3 regions of the Serratia sp. UGAL515B_01 genome follow, and region 1 is predicted to be linked to each of the others. Evidence: predicted binding sites of a transcription regulator. Region 1 holds the regulator's gene; each other region holds the start of a gene.
What was found. The regulator CRP, encoded in region 1, controls carbon source genes, mostly activating them, when cyclic AMP is high. The targets are predictions, from matches to a motif close to ATGTGANNNNNNTCACAT.
Positions count from the first base shown of each region.

Region 2: the regulator CRP is predicted to act here: its motif matches at 1,907-1,924, upstream of OK023_RS05370 (ABC-F family ATPase).
Region 3: the regulator CRP is predicted to act here: its motif matches at 3,518-3,535, upstream of cdd (cytidine deaminase).

Region 1 covers NZ_CP109901.1:3,573,993-3,580,276, reverse strand. Annotated here, with positions in the region: gene OK023_RS16230 (aspartate aminotransferase family protein) at 1-250, shown strand, start outside; gene OK023_RS16225 (YccS/YhfK family putative transporter) at 319-2,394, opposite strand; gene crp (cAMP-activated global transcriptional regulator CRP) at 2,453-3,085, opposite strand; gene OK023_RS16215 (OsmC family protein) at 3,465-3,872, shown strand; gene OK023_RS16210 (LysR substrate-binding domain-containing protein) at 3,875-4,783, opposite strand; gene OK023_RS16205 (MFS transporter) at 4,974-6,188, shown strand; gene OK023_RS16200 (amidohydrolase) at 6,178-6,284, shown strand, end outside.
Region 2 covers NZ_CP109901.1:1,143,882-1,150,165, forward strand. Annotated here, with positions in the region: gene OK023_RS05350 (pentapeptide MXKDX repeat protein) at 1-163, shown strand, start outside; gene OK023_RS05355 (DUF1471 domain-containing protein) at 286-534, shown strand; gene OK023_RS05360 (hypothetical protein) at 631-807, opposite strand; gene OK023_RS05365 (helix-turn-helix domain-containing protein) at 1,165-1,626, opposite strand; gene OK023_RS05370 (ABC-F family ATPase) at 1,951-3,543, shown strand; gene moeB (molybdopterin-synthase adenylyltransferase MoeB) at 3,581-4,387, opposite strand; gene moeA (molybdopterin molybdotransferase MoeA) at 4,390-5,628, opposite strand; gene OK023_RS05385 (dipeptide ABC transporter ATP-binding protein) at 6,050-6,284, shown strand, end outside.
Region 3 covers NZ_CP109901.1:1,169,347-1,175,630, reverse strand. Annotated here, with positions in the region: gene metG (methionine--tRNA ligase) at 1-139, shown strand, start outside; gene OK023_RS05480 (alpha/beta hydrolase family protein) at 589-1,812, shown strand; gene OK023_RS05475 (CidA/LrgA family protein) at 2,351-2,755, shown strand; gene OK023_RS05470 (CidB/LrgB family autolysis modulator) at 2,755-3,450, shown strand; gene cdd (cytidine deaminase) at 3,665-4,549, shown strand; gene OK023_RS05460 (NAD-dependent malic enzyme) at 4,739-6,284, shown strand, end outside.

The DNA of each region.
Region 1 (6,284 bases):
AATAGACAAAAAACACGGTATTTTCAGCGATATTCGCGGCTTGGGGTTGCTTATTGGTGCAGAGTTAAAAGCGGAATATCATGGTAAAGCACGTGATTTCCTGACCGCCGCCGCCGCGCGTGGTTTGATGATCCTTAACGCCGGGCCAAATGTGATCCGCTTTGCTCCTTCGCTGGTGGTAGAGTTGAAAGATATTGAAGAGGGTATGGCACTGTTTGAACTGGCCGTGCAGGATGTGATTCACGCCTAATCTTTCTGCGTGCTCAGGCTCATGGACGGGCCAAGAATACCTAGGCGGCTTGAAGTCTGACGAGTAGATCAGCTGTCACGCAGTTTGCGCTTAAGCCAAATCCCATGGTGTGGGCGTTGGCGCCACGCCAGTGAAGAAATGGTATGCATTACGCCAAGATGTGAAAGAATGCGCCGCAGGTGGCGCTCCATTTCGGTTATTGGCATATCCGGGTGCAGGGCAGGTAACTGCATGATGCTGTTGCTGATATTCGGCCCGTCATACTCCAAGCGCTGTTGGCAGCTTTGCAGCGCAATCTCACAGCTTTGCAGATATTCTTCCGCCAGTTTTGGCGTCAGCATATAGTGCTCGCGTGCCAGAATGGTCATTGCATTCAGATGTTCGACAATAAACTGGTTGTGTGTGATCCATAACCGCATATCTGTCAGATAATCTGATTTAAACCCGGGTTCCTGCATGGCCTGATTGAGAGAGGTGAATAGGGTGTTGTGAGCCTGATTAACCTGCATCCGCGTATAGGCTAATTTGATGGGGTTGGGTTCCTGTTCTTCCAATAACATGCGTAATGCTGTCTGGTCATATTCCAGCGCCTGATGCGCGTTTTTACGCAGTAGTCCACTTTGCCATTGTGGCCACAGCCAGATCGTTCCGCCAAATACCAGTACGCAGCCGATAAGCGTATCTATTAGCCGGGGTATCAGGAAATCGGTGCCGTTGAGAGCCAATATTTGCAACGTGTAGACGGCGGTGATGGTAAAGCCTATCACTGCCAACCCGTAGTTTTTACGCAAAACCAGATAGGCCGCGAGAGTGATTGCCAGCATAACGCAGAGCGTTGCCAGCTCTGGCAGTTGCAACTGCAGCAACCCTGAGGCAATCACTAATCCAATCACAGTACCAAGCGCACGGTGCTGGATCCTCACCCTTGTCGCGTTGTAACCGTTCTGGCTGACCAGCATAATGGTCAGCAAAATCCAATAAGGTTTGGGCAGGTTGAATATCATCCCCAGATTGCAGCCGACGGCGAGTATAACCCCCAACCGGGCAGCGTTACGCAACGCATTGGATTTTAGCGAAAGATAGCCCACCACCGCGGGCCAGAAGGGTAATCGCGACTGATTGATCATAATGTTACGGCGATAGAGTGGGCGCTGGGTTCGTAGCAGACGTGCGATCCGGCTGAAGTGGTAATAGCAGAATTGGCCAACCGGATTATCGGCATGCTGTGTAGCCACTTTTTCTAATGCGGCCAACTCGTTTTTCATAGCAAAACGCTGTGAGCGGCGATGATAAAGAATATCGTCGGCCACTTCGCGCAGGCGCGTTGCGATAACTTGCGCGTTGCGGCGGATAATCGCTTCGGCCTGACTCTGCTCCACCAGTTTTTGTACCTCTTCTGGCTGATGCAGGCTGACGGTAATGTGTTCCTGCAGATCGAGCGCGACCTGAAATATGTTTTCTAAACGCTTTTGCTCAAGGTTGCTGGCATGGGGCAAGAAATTGAGTTGTTGGTACAACAGGTTGATGAGATCCATCACTTGTTGTTGGCGTTTTAATAAAGGGGGAAGGGCGGTTTCCGGATCGATGTGTTGAGTCAGCAATGAGTATTTCGCTTCAAAATAATCGGCTAACTGCGTAAAAAGTTGGCTCAGAGATTCACGCATCGGTTGTTCTTTCCATAGCTTGAACCAGAACCAGGTAAATAACCCGTACCACGCTGTGCCTACGATATATAGCAAGGGGTTATGCCATATAGGGACGCTGCCTGCCGTGCTGAGTGAGAAAATGGCCGCGACCATTGCTGCGGGCAACAAACGGGCGTGCAGTGGACTGATTTCACCACTGACGCCAAATAACAATGCCATCCCCAACATTAGCAAGGGTAACGGAACATGCCACAGCAGAGTCTGTTGCAGCAATAAACTACTGAAGGCGAACAATAGGCCGCCAACGACTAGACGCTTGAAAAAGCGTTTGTGGGGAGTATCCAGCCCGGCGATGTTGCAACAGGCGGGAACCAGAGAGAACAGCAACCCCAATTGCAGGTTTCCAATCAGCAAACCAAAAGCCACTGGCAGGCAAAGTACCAGCGTTTGCCGCAGCGCATAATTGACTTCAGGGTGATAAATCAGGCGACGCCACATGGTTTGCCATTCTGCAGGTAGAGACACGACGCATGTTCCTGCGCCGTGTTTTCAAGGATTAACGAGTGCCGTATACGACAATGGTTTTGCCGTGAGCGGAAATCAGGTTTTGATCTTCGAGCATTTTCAGAATACGACCGACGGTTTCACGCGAGCAACCGACGATTTGGCCAATTTCTTGGCGGGTGATCTTGATCTGCATACCATCAGGATGAGTCATGGCATCGGGTTGTTTTGCCAGATTCAACAATGTTTGCGCGATGCGCCCAGTGACGTCAAGGAAAGCGAGGTTACCCACTTTCTCTGAGGTGACTTGTAGACGGCTTGCCATCTGTGCGGAAAGACGCATCAGAATATCCGGATTAACCTGGATCAGTTGGCGGAATTTTTTGTAAGAAATTTCAGCTACTTCACAAGCCGTTTTTGCTCTTACCCAAGCACTACGCTCTTGGCCTTCTTCAAATAATCCTAGCTCGCCGATGAAATCCCCTTGGTTAAGGTAAGACAGAATCATCTCTTTGCCTTCTTCATCTTTAATCAGCACCGCGACGGAGCCTTTTACGATGTAGTAAAGCGTTTCGGCCTTTTCACCTTGGTGAATCAGCGTACTCTTTGATGGATATTTGTGGATATGGCAATGAGACAGGAACCATTCAAGAGTCGGGTCTGTTTGCGGTTTGCCGAGAACCATTCGCTGTTATCCTCTGTTGTTATCGCTGCCTTGTATCACAGGGGTCAGAGTTCCCTGTAAACGTGCCTATAGCCTGGTTTTTTATTAGTGGCTATCAACAGGTTTGAGGCATGTTATAGAAATATGCTTGTGTTCTAGCATATTGACTTGCGCGGAGTGCTGCAAGCTACATTCTGTTAACATACCAATATAGGAACCTTTCCTTTGGCAGTTCCCTGAAAATCGAACACCTGGAAAGAGTTATTGCGACTTTGTTTGTAGCACAGAGTGAGGCGAGTGTCTTGTATTGTCTCGCTTCAGCATGACTAGCATCAGGTTCCGTTGTCAGTTTCTATGCGAAAGCTTACTTTGTTTTCAGAAGTTAACCGGAGAGTACAAAATGCAGGCAAGAGTGAAATGGGTTGAGGGGCTGACTTTTTTGGGGGAGTCAGCTTCTGGTCATCAGGTGTTGATGGATGGTAACGCGGGGGATAAAGCACCAAGCCCAATGGAGATGGTGTTAATGTCCGTTGGGGCGTGCAGTGCCATTGATGTGGTGTCAATTCTCCAAAAAGGCCGTAACGATATTGTTAATTGTGAGGTAAAACTGACCTCAGAACGTCGTGAAGAAGCTCCTCGTCTGTTTACCCATATCAACCTGCACTTTATTGTGACCGGTAACGGGCTGACCGATAATATTGTTGAACGAGCGGTTAATCTTTCCGCAGAGAAATACTGCTCTGTAGCGCTGATGCTGAACAAAGCCGCTAGCGTTACCCATACTTTTGAAATCTGTGAAATTGCCTGAGCCTACCATCGATAGCGCTGGCAGTGAACGCGTAATAAATCCAGAAATTGCCGCGCCGTAATGGTTAGCGGCGATTTTTGCGAGTACAGCACGCAATACTGTGCTTGCGGCAGATTGTCGATAGGTAATGTCACCAGTCGGTGCTGTAAATAGAGCGGTGTCGCCATTGCTCGAGCGACTATCGCCAGATAGCCCGCTTCCAAGACCATATTCAGCCCGCATGCCACTGAATCTGTACGTATAGGCGTATGGGGCAACTGTTGGTAGAAAGTGCCGAGTATCGATTGTAGTTGTTGGTAATACCCCATGTCGGTTTCCGGTAATACGAGTTTTGCTTCACGGAGTTCATCCATTGATGTCGCCTGCATCAGGGGGTGTCCTTGGCGTGCAATAATGCAAAATGAAGCGTTGAATAGCGGTTCGCGCACTAAATCCTGCAACGGGAGTTCAGCGCTGAAAGTGCCGACGGCAAAATCCAGCCGCCCCTCACGTAATGCTGGTAGCAATGTAGAAATCTGGGCTTCACGGATGAGCAGATTGGCCTGTGGAAACGGTTGTTTAAATTCCTCTACCAGTGCCGGGAGTACCGTGAGTGCCAGCAAAGAAGAGCATCCAACAGCAACGCTGCCCTGTGAATGCTGGTTCAACTGTTTTATCTCATCGGCGGCACGCTGCAGTTCTTCCAGAATCAACTGCATCCGTAGAGAGAAGGTGCGGCCTGTTTCGGTCAATGTCATCCCTTGGTTACTTCTAATGATTAACTGGGTTTCTAACACTTGCTCCAATTCGCGGATAGTGCGACTGACTGCCGGTTGAGATTGCCCAAGCGTGCGCGCCGCAGCGCGAATACTACCGCTGCGGATCACTTGCTGGAAAACCTTCAGTTGCTGCAACTTTGGTAAATACCCCATTTCTACCCCTATCAGCAAAAGTCATCATCAATTAAAAAATTGTATCTTATGCAGTTAATAAAAAGCCTATAGATTCCACGGGATTGATATAAGTGATTGTTATTTAAAGTTATAAGTGATGTCGATCACACTATCAACATAAGCCCGCCATGATGTGGGACCTTAGCGATAACTTAAAGGAATATCAGCGATGAAAAATCGTTCACTAATGATTTTTTTGCTGTTTGTGGGTTATGTCGTAGTTTACATTGATAAAACCGTAATGGGGTTCGCGCTGTTGCCTATCGAACGTGAGTTCAATTTGCAGGCTGAACAGTTGGGGTATATTACCGGTATGTTCTTCTTGGCCTACTCATTGTTCCAGATACCGGCTGGTTGGCTCAATGACCGTTTTGGATTCAAGAAAGTACTGTGTAGCTCATTACTATTGCTCGGCGGATTTGCGCTGTGCTTCGGCATCTTGGGATTCGGCTTGGGGCTACTGGTAACGTTTCGTTTCCTTTCCGGTATAGGCCACTCCGGCTATCCCTGCTCGTGCGCTAAAGCTGTGGTGGCGAGTTTCTCGCTTGAACAGCGTACGTTCGCGCAATCCATTCTACTTTCCTCCGCCGGGCTGGCGATGACTGTCGGGCCGCTAGTGGCGGTTTATTGCCTTGATCATATCGGTTGGCGTGGTTCCTTCTCTGCGCTTGGGCTGCTGGCATTCGTGATTGCTGCCTGTATCTTATGGCTGGTACCTAACCCGCCTCAAGCCGAACGTGCCCAGCCTGGAGCAACAGGGGCAAGCTATAAAGCCTTGTTGAAAAGCCCGATCGTATTGCTGCTATTTGTGGCGATCTTCTGCATTAACATTCCGTCTTATGGTTTGATGGCCTGGCTGCCGAAATTCCTGGTTCAGCAACGAGGGCTACCGATAGGTGTTTCCAGCCTGGTAGTGGCTGCTGGTGGTTTGGGGATTTGGATTTCCTCACTGGGTACTGGCTGGTTGGTAGGGCGTTATCTACAAGGCCGCGAGCCACAGGTGATTTGTTTGAGTTCCTTCCTTAGCGCAATCTGCATCTGGCTGGTGTTTACCAGTGAGTCACCATTGACTGCCAGTCTGTGCCTGTTCCTGAGTTATGTCTTTCTGATGGCGTCTTTTGTGACGGTTTTTACCCTGCCAATGAAACGTTTGCCTGCGGAAGTGATGGGTGCTGCGATGGGGTTGATCAACACAGGTGGCACCCTTGGGGGATTTGTTGCGCCGATTGCTATGGGCTATTTGATCACTCTAAGTCAGGACTACATGACGACCTTTATCTTTTTGGCATTGGCCATGGTGGTTTCTGGGCTGGTGATCCTGCCGCTGGCGCGCCAGTCGCGTCAACCAGCATTGAACATTGAGGAGTACGAAAATGGATATTGAGCAGTTGATAGCAGGTGTTGAGCAACAGGTATTGAATTGGCGCCGCCACATTCATGCCCATCCTGAATTATCATTTCATGAAGCGCAGACAGCCGA
Region 2 (6,284 bases), 1.8 Mb from region 1:
CATGGGCAAGGATGCAATGAAGCATGACGGTATGGATAAAGAGCACATGGGTAAGGATGCGATGAAACATGACGGTATGGATAAAGAGCACATGGGTAAGGATGCGATGAAACATGACGGCATGAAGAAAGACTCGATGGCTAAAGATAGCATGAGTCAATAATCAGGCGTTATCACCAATAGTAATCACTTTTTGTGATTATCAAAACTAGGCTGTGTTCCTCAATTGCCCGTTGTGCCACCTCAGGCTCAATTAAGGGATAGAGCCTAATAAGAGAGGTTATCATGAAAAATATCATGTTATTCTTAGTGCTTACTTGCGCCACAAATGCAGCTTTTGCCGCAACGCCAGTGACAGCTGCGGCGGCTCAAGGGCTACAAAAAATCGGGGCAGTCTCATCTCAAGCAACAACATTGGATGATTTTGAACGCATGATTGTGGCAGATGCTCAACGTCATGGAGCCACTGCTTACCGTATTACTTCGGTTACTGTTAATAACCAGGTTTATGGCACAGCAGAATTGTACAAATAATCAGAGAGTAGGGCATGTGGGACAAAATACGGTGTGAAAAGGGCAGGGGGTGTTCCCCCGCCCTTTGATTTTGTCATTATCTATACTTGTTATATTTCACGTTTCTGGGTGTTGACTGTATTCGTTATTTGGCCTGGTGCTAGCCCCTTCAGTTCTGCCTGCTGGCAGGTTTGCCAGAGCAAGGCCGGAGCCGATGGCATGAATGGCGAGTGAACCACTTTCGATAACGCCGGTAGCTGCCTTGCTAAGAGACCGAAGGCGTTTCAGGTGCATATTGGCACCGAAGACAGAATCAGCAAAGGATGAAAGGTCAGACTGACGGGCTCCCAGATTAACGTCCCGAGTGCATTCTAAAATCAAATGTTAAAATTGAAACATGAGGGGATGCCTGAGGTTACTGAACGGTAATGATTTAATGCCAATTAAAAGCGGCGCCTCAATTTACGCGGGGTATATACTATCGCCAACCAGACTAATACCCTCACTTTTCCAATCAAGGCTCGCTATTACCAAACCAGATCGAAAATAAAAGGCGGGAAGCTAAAGTCTATTGCGACCTTCACCCTCGAGTACAATTAAGTCAGTTTTCTAGTATGGGGTAATGAGGGTCAGTAGCTTGGATTCTTCAGCTTATTGCCCCTGGCCGGTCCAAACTGCACAGTTTTCGTCCAAACACTTGCGGTTGTAGAGTAAGTGTAAGCCTGGTGAACCATGGCGATAACCGAGCAAGGGAATAATGCTTGGTGTTTTTTGGCTAGTTGCATCTTGCCGCGCACTGCGGCGATAGACAGCGGGTGTTTTACCAAACTGCTTTTTAAATGCCCGTGAAAATGAAGGCTGGGAATCAAAGCGGAACTGCAGAGCTATGTCTAGAATGGAACGTTGGGAAGCACGTAGCGCGTGTGCTGCTTTCGACAGGCGGCGTTCACGAATGTAGCTGCCAAGAGCATAGCCGGTCGTGCTGCGAAACATACGTTGTAGGTGCCATTTGGAGTAACCTGACTTCGCCGCCACATTATCCAGCAGCAACGGCTGCTCAAGGTGTATCTCGATCCAGTCCAGCAAGTCATGAATGATATTGGTGCGATCCATTGTTTGAATTCTCCGGCAGTTGCGTCATTCAGTTTACAATAAATGGAGTGATAATAATCCAAGAATGTTCTTTGATAATAGGCTTGTATGGCAGGTTACGCAAGCGTTAACTTGGTTAGCTGAGGTCTTAAATAGACAGAGTAAAAACGTAACTTTAGTGCTTTTATGCTGACCGGGGAAGATCAGAGTGTGGCTGTCGAGTTGGCACCAATTAGGTATTTTACGATTGTTTAAAAAACAACCAAAAATCTCTGCGATCTCTTACTGCCGTTATGGCATAATGCGCGCCAAATCACATTCCTAACGAAATTAAGAGCGAGCGCTGTGTTAAGCACTAACAACATTACTATGCAGTTCGGCAGTAAGCCGCTGTTTGAAAACATCTCAGTCAAGTTTGGTGGCGGTAACCGCTATGGTTTGATCGGCGCTAACGGCTGCGGTAAATCTACCTTTATGAAAATTCTGGGTGGCGATCTGGTACCGAGTGCCGGTAACGTCTTCCTGGATCCTAACGAGCGTTTGGGTAAATTGCGTCAGGATCAGTTTGCCTTTGAACAGTTCAGCGTGCTCGACACGGTGATCATGGGCCATACCGAGCTATGGGCGGTGAAGGAAGAGCGCGATCGCATCTATGCTTTGGCAGAGATGAGCGAAGAGGACGGCTATAAAGTGGCCGATCTTGAGGTTGCTTATGGCGAGATGGACGGTTATACCGCAGAAGCTCGTGCCGGTGAACTGCTGCTTGGTGTTGGCATCCCGGTAGAACAGCACTATGGCCCGATGAGCGAGATCGCACCCGGCTTCAAACTGCGTGTTCTGTTGGCACAGGCGCTGTTCTCCGATCCTGAAATTCTGCTGCTCGACGAACCGACTAACAACCTGGACATCGATACCATCCGCTGGTTGGAACAGGTACTGAACGAACGTAACAGTACTATGATTATCATTTCGCACGACCGTCACTTCCTCAATATGGTCTGTACTCATATGGCGGATCTGGACTACGGCGAACTGCGAGTGTATCCGGGTAACTATGACGAGTATATGACGGCTGCAACCCAGGCGCGTGAGCGTCTGATGGCTGATAACGCCAAGAAGAAAGCTCAGATCAACGAACTCCAGTCCTTCGTCAGCCGTTTTAGCGCCAACGCGTCTAAATCCAAGCAGGCGACTTCACGCGCCCGTCAGATCGACAAGATCCAATTGGAAGAGGTGAAAGCCTCTAGCCGTCAGAACCCGTTCATCCGTTTTGAACAGGACAAGAAACTGTTCCGCAACGCTCTTGAAGTTGAAGCGCTTACCAAAGGTTTCGATAGTGGTCCACTGTTCAGCAAGCTCAACCTGATGGTTGAAGTTGGCGAAAAAATCGCTATTTTGGGTGCCAACGGTATCGGTAAATCAACGTTACTGAAAACATTGGTGGGTGACCTGGAGCCAGATAACGGCAGCGTCAAATGGTCTGAAAACGCCAAGATCGGCTATTACGCACAAGATCACGAATATGAGTTCGATGATACGCTGACCGTTTTCGACTGGATGAGCCAGTGGAAGCAGGAAAAAGACGATGAGCAGGCAGTTCGCAGCGTCTTAGGGCGTTTGTTATTCAGCCAAGACGATATTAAAAAACGCGTTAAAGTGCTCTCTGGTGGTGAGAAAGGCCGTATGCTGTTCGGTAAACTGATGATGCAGCGTCCAAATATTCTGATTATGGATGAGCCAACCAACCACATGGATATGGAATCCATCGAGTCGTTGAACATGGCATTGGAAATGTACGAAGGGACGCTGATCTTTGTTTCTCATGACCGTGAATTTGTCAGTTCATTGGCGACTCGCATTTTGGAGATCACCCCGAACAAAGTGATCGACTTTACTGGCAACTACGAAGACTACCTGCGTAGCCAGGGTATTCAATGATCCTCAGGCCCTCTCCCATGTGGGGAGGGCCGGTATCTCATCGCGTTAGCGTATCAATGTCCTTCGGGAATGGGCCTTGGTGAGAGAGGGCAGGTTTGCTACACACTTCACAGTGTGCATCTTTCGGCAGTTTCATTTCGCGAAACTGCATGCTCATGGCATCAAACATCAGCAGTTTACCCACCAGCGGTTGGCCATAATCGGTCAGTAATTTAATGGCTTCGATTGCCTGCAGACTGCCAATAGTACCGACCAACGGTGCCATTACGCCAGCTTCGACACAGGTAAGCGTATTCTCACCGAACAGCCTGCTCAAACATCGATAACAGGGTTCCTCTGGCTGATAGGTAAACACACTTAATTGGCCTTCCATGCGAATAGCGGCCCCTGAAACCAGTGGTTTAGGTTGTGCATGGCAGAGGCGGTTTAGCCTCTCGCGTGTAATAACATTATCGGTGCAGTCCAATATGACGTCACAGGTTGCAATCTGTGCTGCCAGTTGCTCATCATCCAATTGACCATCAACGGTATCGATTTGGATATGCGGATTGATCGCGTTAAGCTCAATGCGTGATGATTCCACTTTCGACATACCAAGACGTGCATCCCGGTGTAGGATCTGCCGTTGCAGATTGGAGAGTGAAACCGTGTCGAAATCAACCAATGTCAGATGGCCGACGCCAGCCGTCGCCAAGTAAGGGGCTGCAGCGCAACCTAAGCCACCAAGCCCGACAATCAGCACGTGCGACGCTTTGAGCTTTTCCTGACCCTCAAAATCAAAGCCGCGCAACACGATCTGGCGGTTATAACGCAGCATCTCCGCATCGGTTAATTCCGGCAGCATATTCAGCTCCTCAGCAGCGAATTGAAAGGTTCGATCTCTACCATCTCCCCCGTAGTCACCGAGGCACGTTCCCGTTCCAGCACAATAAAACAATTGCCCTGGCTATAAGAACTGAACACGTGTGAACCTTGATGACCGGTAGTACTCACCACCAGCTCGCCTTCAGCGTTTCGGCTGAAGATGCCGCGTTGGAAATCGAGGCGGCCTGGTGATTTTTTCAATGGTGTCAGTGCACGAGCTTTAAGACGTGCTGGCAGATGCCACTCTGAATGCCCTGCGAGCTTGGCGAGCAGTGGCTGCACCAATTGGTAAAAAGTCAGTGCTGCAGAAACTGGGTTACCGGGCAGACCACAGAACCAGGCATGTTGAAGTTTACCGAAAGCAAAGGGTTTACCGGGTTTGATTGCCAGCTTCCAGAAGCTAACGTTACCAAGTTCATCGAGCATCTGCTTGGTATAGTCTGCTTCGCCTACAGAGACGCCGCCGCTGCTGATAACCACGTCAGCTTCGCTGTCCGCTTTGAGAAAGGCAGCGCGCAAGGCGGCTTGATCGTCGGGGATAATGCCCAGATCGATGATGTTACAACCCAATTGTTCCAACATCAGTCGCACCGCAAAGCGGTTGGTGTCGTAAATCTGCCCATCTTGCAATGGTTTCCCGATCGGTTGAAGTTCATCTCCGGTAGAAAACAGCGCAACTTTCAGTTTACGTATCACTTGAACATCAGCAACGCCCAGTGATGCCAGCAAAGGGAGCTGTGCTGCACCGAGTTTTACGCCGGCTGTGAGCACGTTGCTTCCTTTGAGAATGTCTTCACCGGGTAAACGGATATTTTGCCCAGAGTGCACGGGGCTATTAAACCGCACACCGGCTTCGCCTACTTCTGCCTGTTCTTGCATAATCACCGCGTCGGCACCAAACGGAATGGGGGCACCGGTCATAATGCGTATGCAGCTATGGGGTGGCCAAATATCGGTAAATGGGGCTCCGGCAAAGGCTTTCCCCGCCACGGGCATGGGCACATTGGCATTCAATTCGGCAATGCGAACCGCATAGCCATCCATTGCTGAGTTAGCAAAGGGAGGTACATTGATGGGGGAAATGACAGGTTCGGCGGTAATACGTCCGGCAGCAAGGGACAGCGCTATGGATTCGCTCTGCTGCAAGGGCGATATCTGCGAAATCATTTTCTCTAGTGCCTGCTCAAGGGAGATAAGGTCAGAAGTATGGCAATGGTCCATAGGGAAAACTCCGTAATCAGCGTGCGCGAATTGTTCGGCAAAGTGCGGCTATTATGGCAGATAACGCCAGAGGGGAGAATGTGCAATGCTTTTTTACCCTTTAGGCTGGCTAGTGCTCTGTGAGCGTGCTTCGAACCTTTGACCTCATGCCTTACATGATATTGAAGTCACTGCCAGTGGTGTTTGCATGGCATTAAGATATAACTTAAGCCTTTACAAGGCATAAAATATTCTAAGTAGGTTATGCTTAATGCCAGTAAGTCGGTTAGTTTATGCTTTACATCAACTGCTGGGCTAAATATAGTCGAAATCATTTTGGCAATCAGCCATCGCTATGCAGGGATGCACCGTGCCCCTTTATTGGTCACTCCGGTATTCCCTTCCATCGGTATCTATCGCTAAATGTTTAACTGGAGCTGTTATGACCGATACCGTCATGTTGTCACAGGCACGGAGCGAATTGTTGTTACCGCCACAGCGTGTATTGGCGGTGAGAAACTTGAGTGTACAATTCCGTCAGGAAGGAGACATTGTTGAAGCGGTTCGTCAGTTGACCTTTGAGGTTGATCGTGGTGAAACTTTGGCGATTGTTGGGGAGTCTGGCTCAGGAAAATCGGTGACCTCTCTGGCCCTGATGCGTTTGGTGGAGCAAGGTG
Region 3 (6,284 bases), 1.8 Mb from region 1:
CATGGTGGCCAATCTGGCACCACGCAAAATGCGCTTTGGCGTTTCTGAAGGAATGGTGATGGCTGCTGGTCCGGGAGGAAAGGAGATCTTCTTACTGAGCCCAGACAGCGGTGCACAGCCAGGGATGCAGGTCAAATAAACGCTTCAGTTAGCACCTGCCTACAACTTGAATGAACTTGGGTATATATCTCACTAGTAACGGGCCTCGCAATGAGGCCTATTTCCTTTATGGCAACCCGTTAAGCGCAGAATAACAACGTTTTTGCCTACACAAAATGTAAAATAATAAGCAACAAAATCCACTCTTTCAAAACATGCCTATAATGGATGTACTTTAAGCCAGTCTGTTTTCTTACAGAGATGTTTATCATTTTATACTCCAAATCATTCGAGTTGCATGACAAAAGCGCAATACATTTTTGAACAGCACCTATGTTGGCTGCGAAGGAATGAAACCCAAACGTGGGCAGCGTCACGCAGTAAACTCCAGAGTCACCAGGAACATAACTATGTGACTGAGCTTGCTGAGTGCAGCCAATACGCTGGCAACTTGAAGTATGGGGAGTATATCCACATAAGGTAAAAGCTATGGCATATTTCTATAAAACTCTGGGTTCGCTGTTATTTTCCTTTTTCTTGTTGTTTTCTATATCGCCATCTAAGGCAGAAGAAACAACACCGACAGAAGTCGTCTCAGGTGTAAAATTCGAATTGATAGATCGTTGGGATCAAGCAAAACTCAACCAGATCCTGCAAAAAGAGATCCCACAGTTTGCTGGCGTCTCGGTAGAATATTCGCCAGCGACCAATGGAGTTCGGCTTTATCGGATAACCTATCCCTCGGTAATACCTGAACGCGGTAATAAACCCACCATTGCTACAGGTTTGCTGGCAATCCCCGATGTCGACGAAAAAACCTTTCCCATGGTCTCCTACCAACATGGTACGGTCTATGGCAAACAGCAAGTTCCCTCTTTCCCTGAACAATCACCAGAAACAGCGTTGATGATTGCCCAATTTGCCGGACAGGGTTATATCGTTATCGGGGCAGACTATTTCGGCATGGGGGAGTCAACCGAACCTGAAGGCTATATGGTAAAAGGCAGTCATCAACAGGCCAGCTACGATATGCTGGTAGCCAGTAAGGCTGTGCTTAGCCATATGCAAATTACCGCGCCAAAATTATTTCTGGCGGGATGGTCGCAAGGAGGATTTGTCACTATGGCTTTTCTAGAAAAACTGGAAAAGAGTCATGTCACGGTAGATGCGGCAGTGACGGCCAGTGCACCAGCCGATGTTTTCATGGCGTTAAACGGTTTCCTCAACTTCCCACGCGCCAATGATGCAGACTGGGTTCCAACGCTATTTATCCTCTCCGCGTTTTCTTTCGAGCACTATTACGGCATTCCTGGTTTGGCACGTTCGGTAATTAACGATGAGTATTACGATGTTTCGCGCAAGGCCTATGAAAAACAGCCTTTCAACATAGCGGATATTCCTACCGACCTCCATAAGCTGGTACGAAAAGATTATTTTGATCCTCAGTTTTTTGCCGCTTCCGCCTACGGTAGATTGATTGCCGACACACAGGCTTATCGCTGGGTGATCAAAAGCCCTGTGGTCAATTACTACGGTGAAGACGATGAAGCGATCAGTGTAGGCTTGGGCAAATTACCGATGACCTATCAACAGGCAATGGGTAATGGCAACACAGAGGTAAAGGCGGTGTCTACGGGCAAGACCACGCATCGTGGCACGTTTGCCACTGCCGTACCACAGTGGAAGAGACTGTTTGACGCCGACAGCAAATAACGCTTTCGACGCGAGATTGCCAGCTTGCAGGCAAAACGGATAAATAATTCTGTTTTACTCAGAGGCTATAGCCATAGCCTCTGACTGCTGACAAAGTCTTTTTCAACTTTCGGTGTATCAATCACCAGCAAGATAGCGGCATTATCTGAAACCACAATGGATGGCATTGGCAGGGCTCAAGGCAGAGCCCTACATCCTCACCTACGCTTAAACATACCCTGTCCGCAGCGTAGATACCCGCGCGGCATCAACGTTGTTGGGCGTTCCGGCTACGACAGACTTCCCTGTTAGTCTAGCTTCAACCAACCTTTCTTGGTCGGTTACTCCTAGCAACGCTGTCGTGCTCGACAGCCCATGACGCGCTAAACGTCAACACCATCGGTGAGCGACGGTGTTGACACAATTGAAGCCACCAAACGCAGACACAATGCATAGGCAAAAAAACATGGTTGGCATGCCCCTAATTCATGATGCGTTTTGTGGCATAGATCACAATTTAATTGTATGATGAATGTGTCAAGCTGAACAGGAAATGATCATGGGTAAGCTATTTACAGTGTGCTGGAAATATATCAGAGCGATTGCGCTGATCTACCTCAGTCTGTTTATTGGCAATACTGTTGCAGCACTGCTGCCGATTGCTATCCCTGGCAGTATTATCGGCATGATAGTGCTGTTTGCACTGCTCTCTTCACAACTCCTGCCCGCCAAATGGGTCAAACCCGGATGCCAATTGTTTATCCGCTACATGGTTTTGCTGTTTGTGCCGATTGGCGTAGGTGTGATGAAGTATTACGATCAGATTGTTGATGACCTGGCACCGTTAGTCGTGTCTTGCCTGATCAGTACGTTGATGGTGTTTGTAGTCGTTGGTTACTCCTCACATTATTTTCACCGTGAGCGTCCTGTTGTCGACAAAACCAACAGTCCGGAGGAAAAATAATGATCCAGACTATCTGGTGGTCACTCCCACTAACATTGTTGGTTTTCTTCGCAGCACAAAAGCTGGCTCAACGGTTGAATACGCCATTACTAAACCCTTTATTAGTTTCAATGGCGGTGATTATCCCTCTCCTATTACTGACCGGTACACCTTACGAGAACTACTTTCAGGGCAGCAAAATCCTGAACCAGCTACTACAACCCGCGGTTGTCGCCCTCGCTTTTCCGCTTTATGAGCAGATGCATCAGATACGTGCACGCTGGAAGTCTATCATTACCGTCTGTTTTATTGGCAGCATGACCGCCATGATCAGTGGGGGAGCTTTGGCACTGTTAATGGGAGCAAAACCTGATATTGCAGCATCAATTATGCCTAAATCTGTGACAACACCGATCGCGATGGCGGTAGCAGAATCGATCGGAGGCATTCCGGCAATTAGCGCAGTTTGCGTCATTTTTGTCGGTATTCTGGGCGCAGCTTTCGGCCATTCGCTACTCAACCTACTGAAGGTCAATACCAAATCTTCACGAGGTTTGGCAATAGGAACTGCATCCCACGCGCTCGGAACCGCAAGAAGTGCAGAGATAGATTATCAGGAGGGAGCGTTTAGCTCACTGGCTCTGGTTATCTGCGGGATCATGACATCGCTGATCGCTCCCTTCCTGTTCCCAATATTGCTGCTATTGTTTGGCTGATAACATTCGGTTCAAATCTGTCTTACTTCGCTAAACGTTAATTTTTATTGCATGTATTTCATCAATAAATAGATATAAATCACACTTTATTATCAGCAGGCTGCCTAGAATGCTGAGCTGTGTCCCGCCGTTGCCCATACTGCCATCGCAGACACACAGGACTGGGACGATTCAGAAGCACAGCCTAACCTGTTAACTTGTGGAGAGACTTTTTATGCACCCGCGCTTTCACGCTGCCTATAGCGAATTGCCAGCAACCTTGCAATCTGTCCTGAAACCTTATCTGGATGCACCTGATTTCCAGGCTGTGCTTGAGGCCAAGCAGGTGGAAACGATCAAACAATGCTGTGGGTTGGATAACGATACTCTGGCCTTTTCCCTGTTACCTTTGGCGGCAGCCTGCTCATCAACACCTATTTCTCATTTCCATGTCGGTGCCATTGCCCATGGTATCAGCGGCAATCTCTATTTTGGCGCCAATATGGAATTCAGCGGCGCGCCACTGCAGCAAACGGTGCATGCTGAACAGTGTGCAGTTACCCATGCCTGGTTGCGCGGCGAGGCTAAATTAGTTTCTGTCACCGTCAACTACACACCCTGTGGCCACTGCCGCCAGTTTATGAACGAACTTAACAGTGGTACAGAACTGCTGATCAACATGCCGACAAGAACACAAGCCAAGCTTGGGGATTACCTCCCCTACTCCTTCGGACCGAAAGATCTAAAAATCAACCAACTGCTGATGGATCCGGTCGATCATGGTTTCGAAATGATACTGGAAGATGAATTAGCCAAAGCAGCCCTAGAGGCTGCAAACCACTGCCATGCTCCCTATAGCAATGCCCATAGCGGCGTGGCATTGGAAGGCGAAGATGGAAAGGTTTACGCTGGTCGCTATGCAGAGAACGCCGCGTTCAACCCGAGCCTTCCCCCACTGCAGGCTGCACTGGTTCTGATGAATATCTCTGGTGGTGATTGTCAAAAAATCCGCCGTGCTGTGCTGGTTGAAGCTCAGGATGCTATTCTGACCCAGTGGGATGCCACGCAGGCTACGCTTAACGCCTTGGGCTGTAAGAATATTCAACGGATCACGTTCTGACCCTTAAAGCGGAGCCGCAGTGCTCCTCTATCTCGATACTTACTCGCAAATACTTTCCTGTGTGCCAGACCTCCTAACTTTCATCTCATGATTGGCAAACAATTGCTGTATATATTCTCTTAATGTTTTAGGATCTGCCGTTCTGCCTGTCTTTATAAAAATTAGCCGATAAGTTTAAGAGTAAAATTGATGGAACTTGAATACGAAAGCAAACGCCCGCTGTACATTCCTTATGCAGGCCCGATTCTGCTGGAATTCCCGCTTTTGAACAAAGGCAGCGCCTTCACAGAAGAAGAACGCAGCCAATTCAACCTGCACGGACTGCTGCCTGAGGCCGTGGAAACGATTGAAGAACAGGTAGAACGCGCATACCGCCAATATCAGGATTTCAAGAACGACAATGACAAGCACATCTACCTGCGTAATATTCAGGACACCAACGAAACCCTGTTCTATCGCATGCTGGAGTCACACCTGAGTGAGATGATGCCCATCATCTACACACCAACTGTTGGCGAAGCCTGCGAGCATTTTTCTGATATTTATCGCCGGGCACGCGGATTATTCATCTCCTACCCGAACCGCGATCACATCGACGATATGCTGCAGAATGCGACAAAGCAGAACGTTAAGGTGATTGTAGTAACAGACGGCGAACGTATTCTTGGCCTGGGTGACCAAGGTATCGGTGGTATGGGGATCCCTATTGGCAAGCTCTCACTTTATACCGCTTGTGGCGGCATCAGCCCAGCCTACACATTGCCGGTGGTTCTGGATGTTGGAACCAACAACCCACAACGCCTGAACGATCCGCTCTACATGGGCTGGCGTCATGCACGTATTTCAGGCGATGAATACCACGCCTTTGTGGATGAATTTATTCAGGCTGTAAAACGCCGCTGGCCAAATGTTTTGCTGCAATTCGAAGATTTTGCTCAAAGCAATGCCACCCCATTGCTGAATCGCTATCGTGATGAACTGTGCTGTTTCAACGATGACATTCAAGGCACTGCAGCCGTTACGCTCGGGAGTCTGATTGCAGCCAGTCGCGCTGCAGGCAGTCAACTGCGTGAGCAGACTGTCACATTCCTGGGCGCAGGTTCAGCCGGTTGCGGTATCGCTGAGCAAATCATTGCACAGATGAAATCTGAAGGCCTGAGCGAAGAAGAAGCACGTGCCAGAGTCTTTATGGTCGATCGCTTTGGTCTGCTGACGGACAAACTACCAAACCTGCTTGATTTCCAGAGCAAGCTCGTACAAAAAAGTGACAACCTCGAGGGATGGCAGGTTGAAAGTGATGCAATCTCACTTTTAGAAGTGGTGCGCAACGCCAAACCGACCATTTTGATCGGGGTATCAGGTCAACCGGGTCTGTTTACTGAAGAACTAATCAGTGAAATGCACAAGCATTGCCCGCGTCCCATCGTAATGCCACTCTCCAACCCGACCTCACGCGTGGAAGCACGTCCAGAAGATATCATCAACTGGACAGGCGGTAACGCACTGGTAGCAACCGGCAGCCCATTCCCACCGGTAACCTATAAAGACCAACTGTTCCCAATTGCCCAGTGCAATAACTCCTATATTTTCCCTGGAATTGGGCTGGGCGTTCTAGCTTCAGGCGCAACGCGTATCACCGATTCCATGTTGATGGCTGCCAGCCGAGCCTTGGCAGACTGCTCGCCTTTAGCTACCGATGGTCATGGCGCACTGTTACCAAACATTGACGATATTC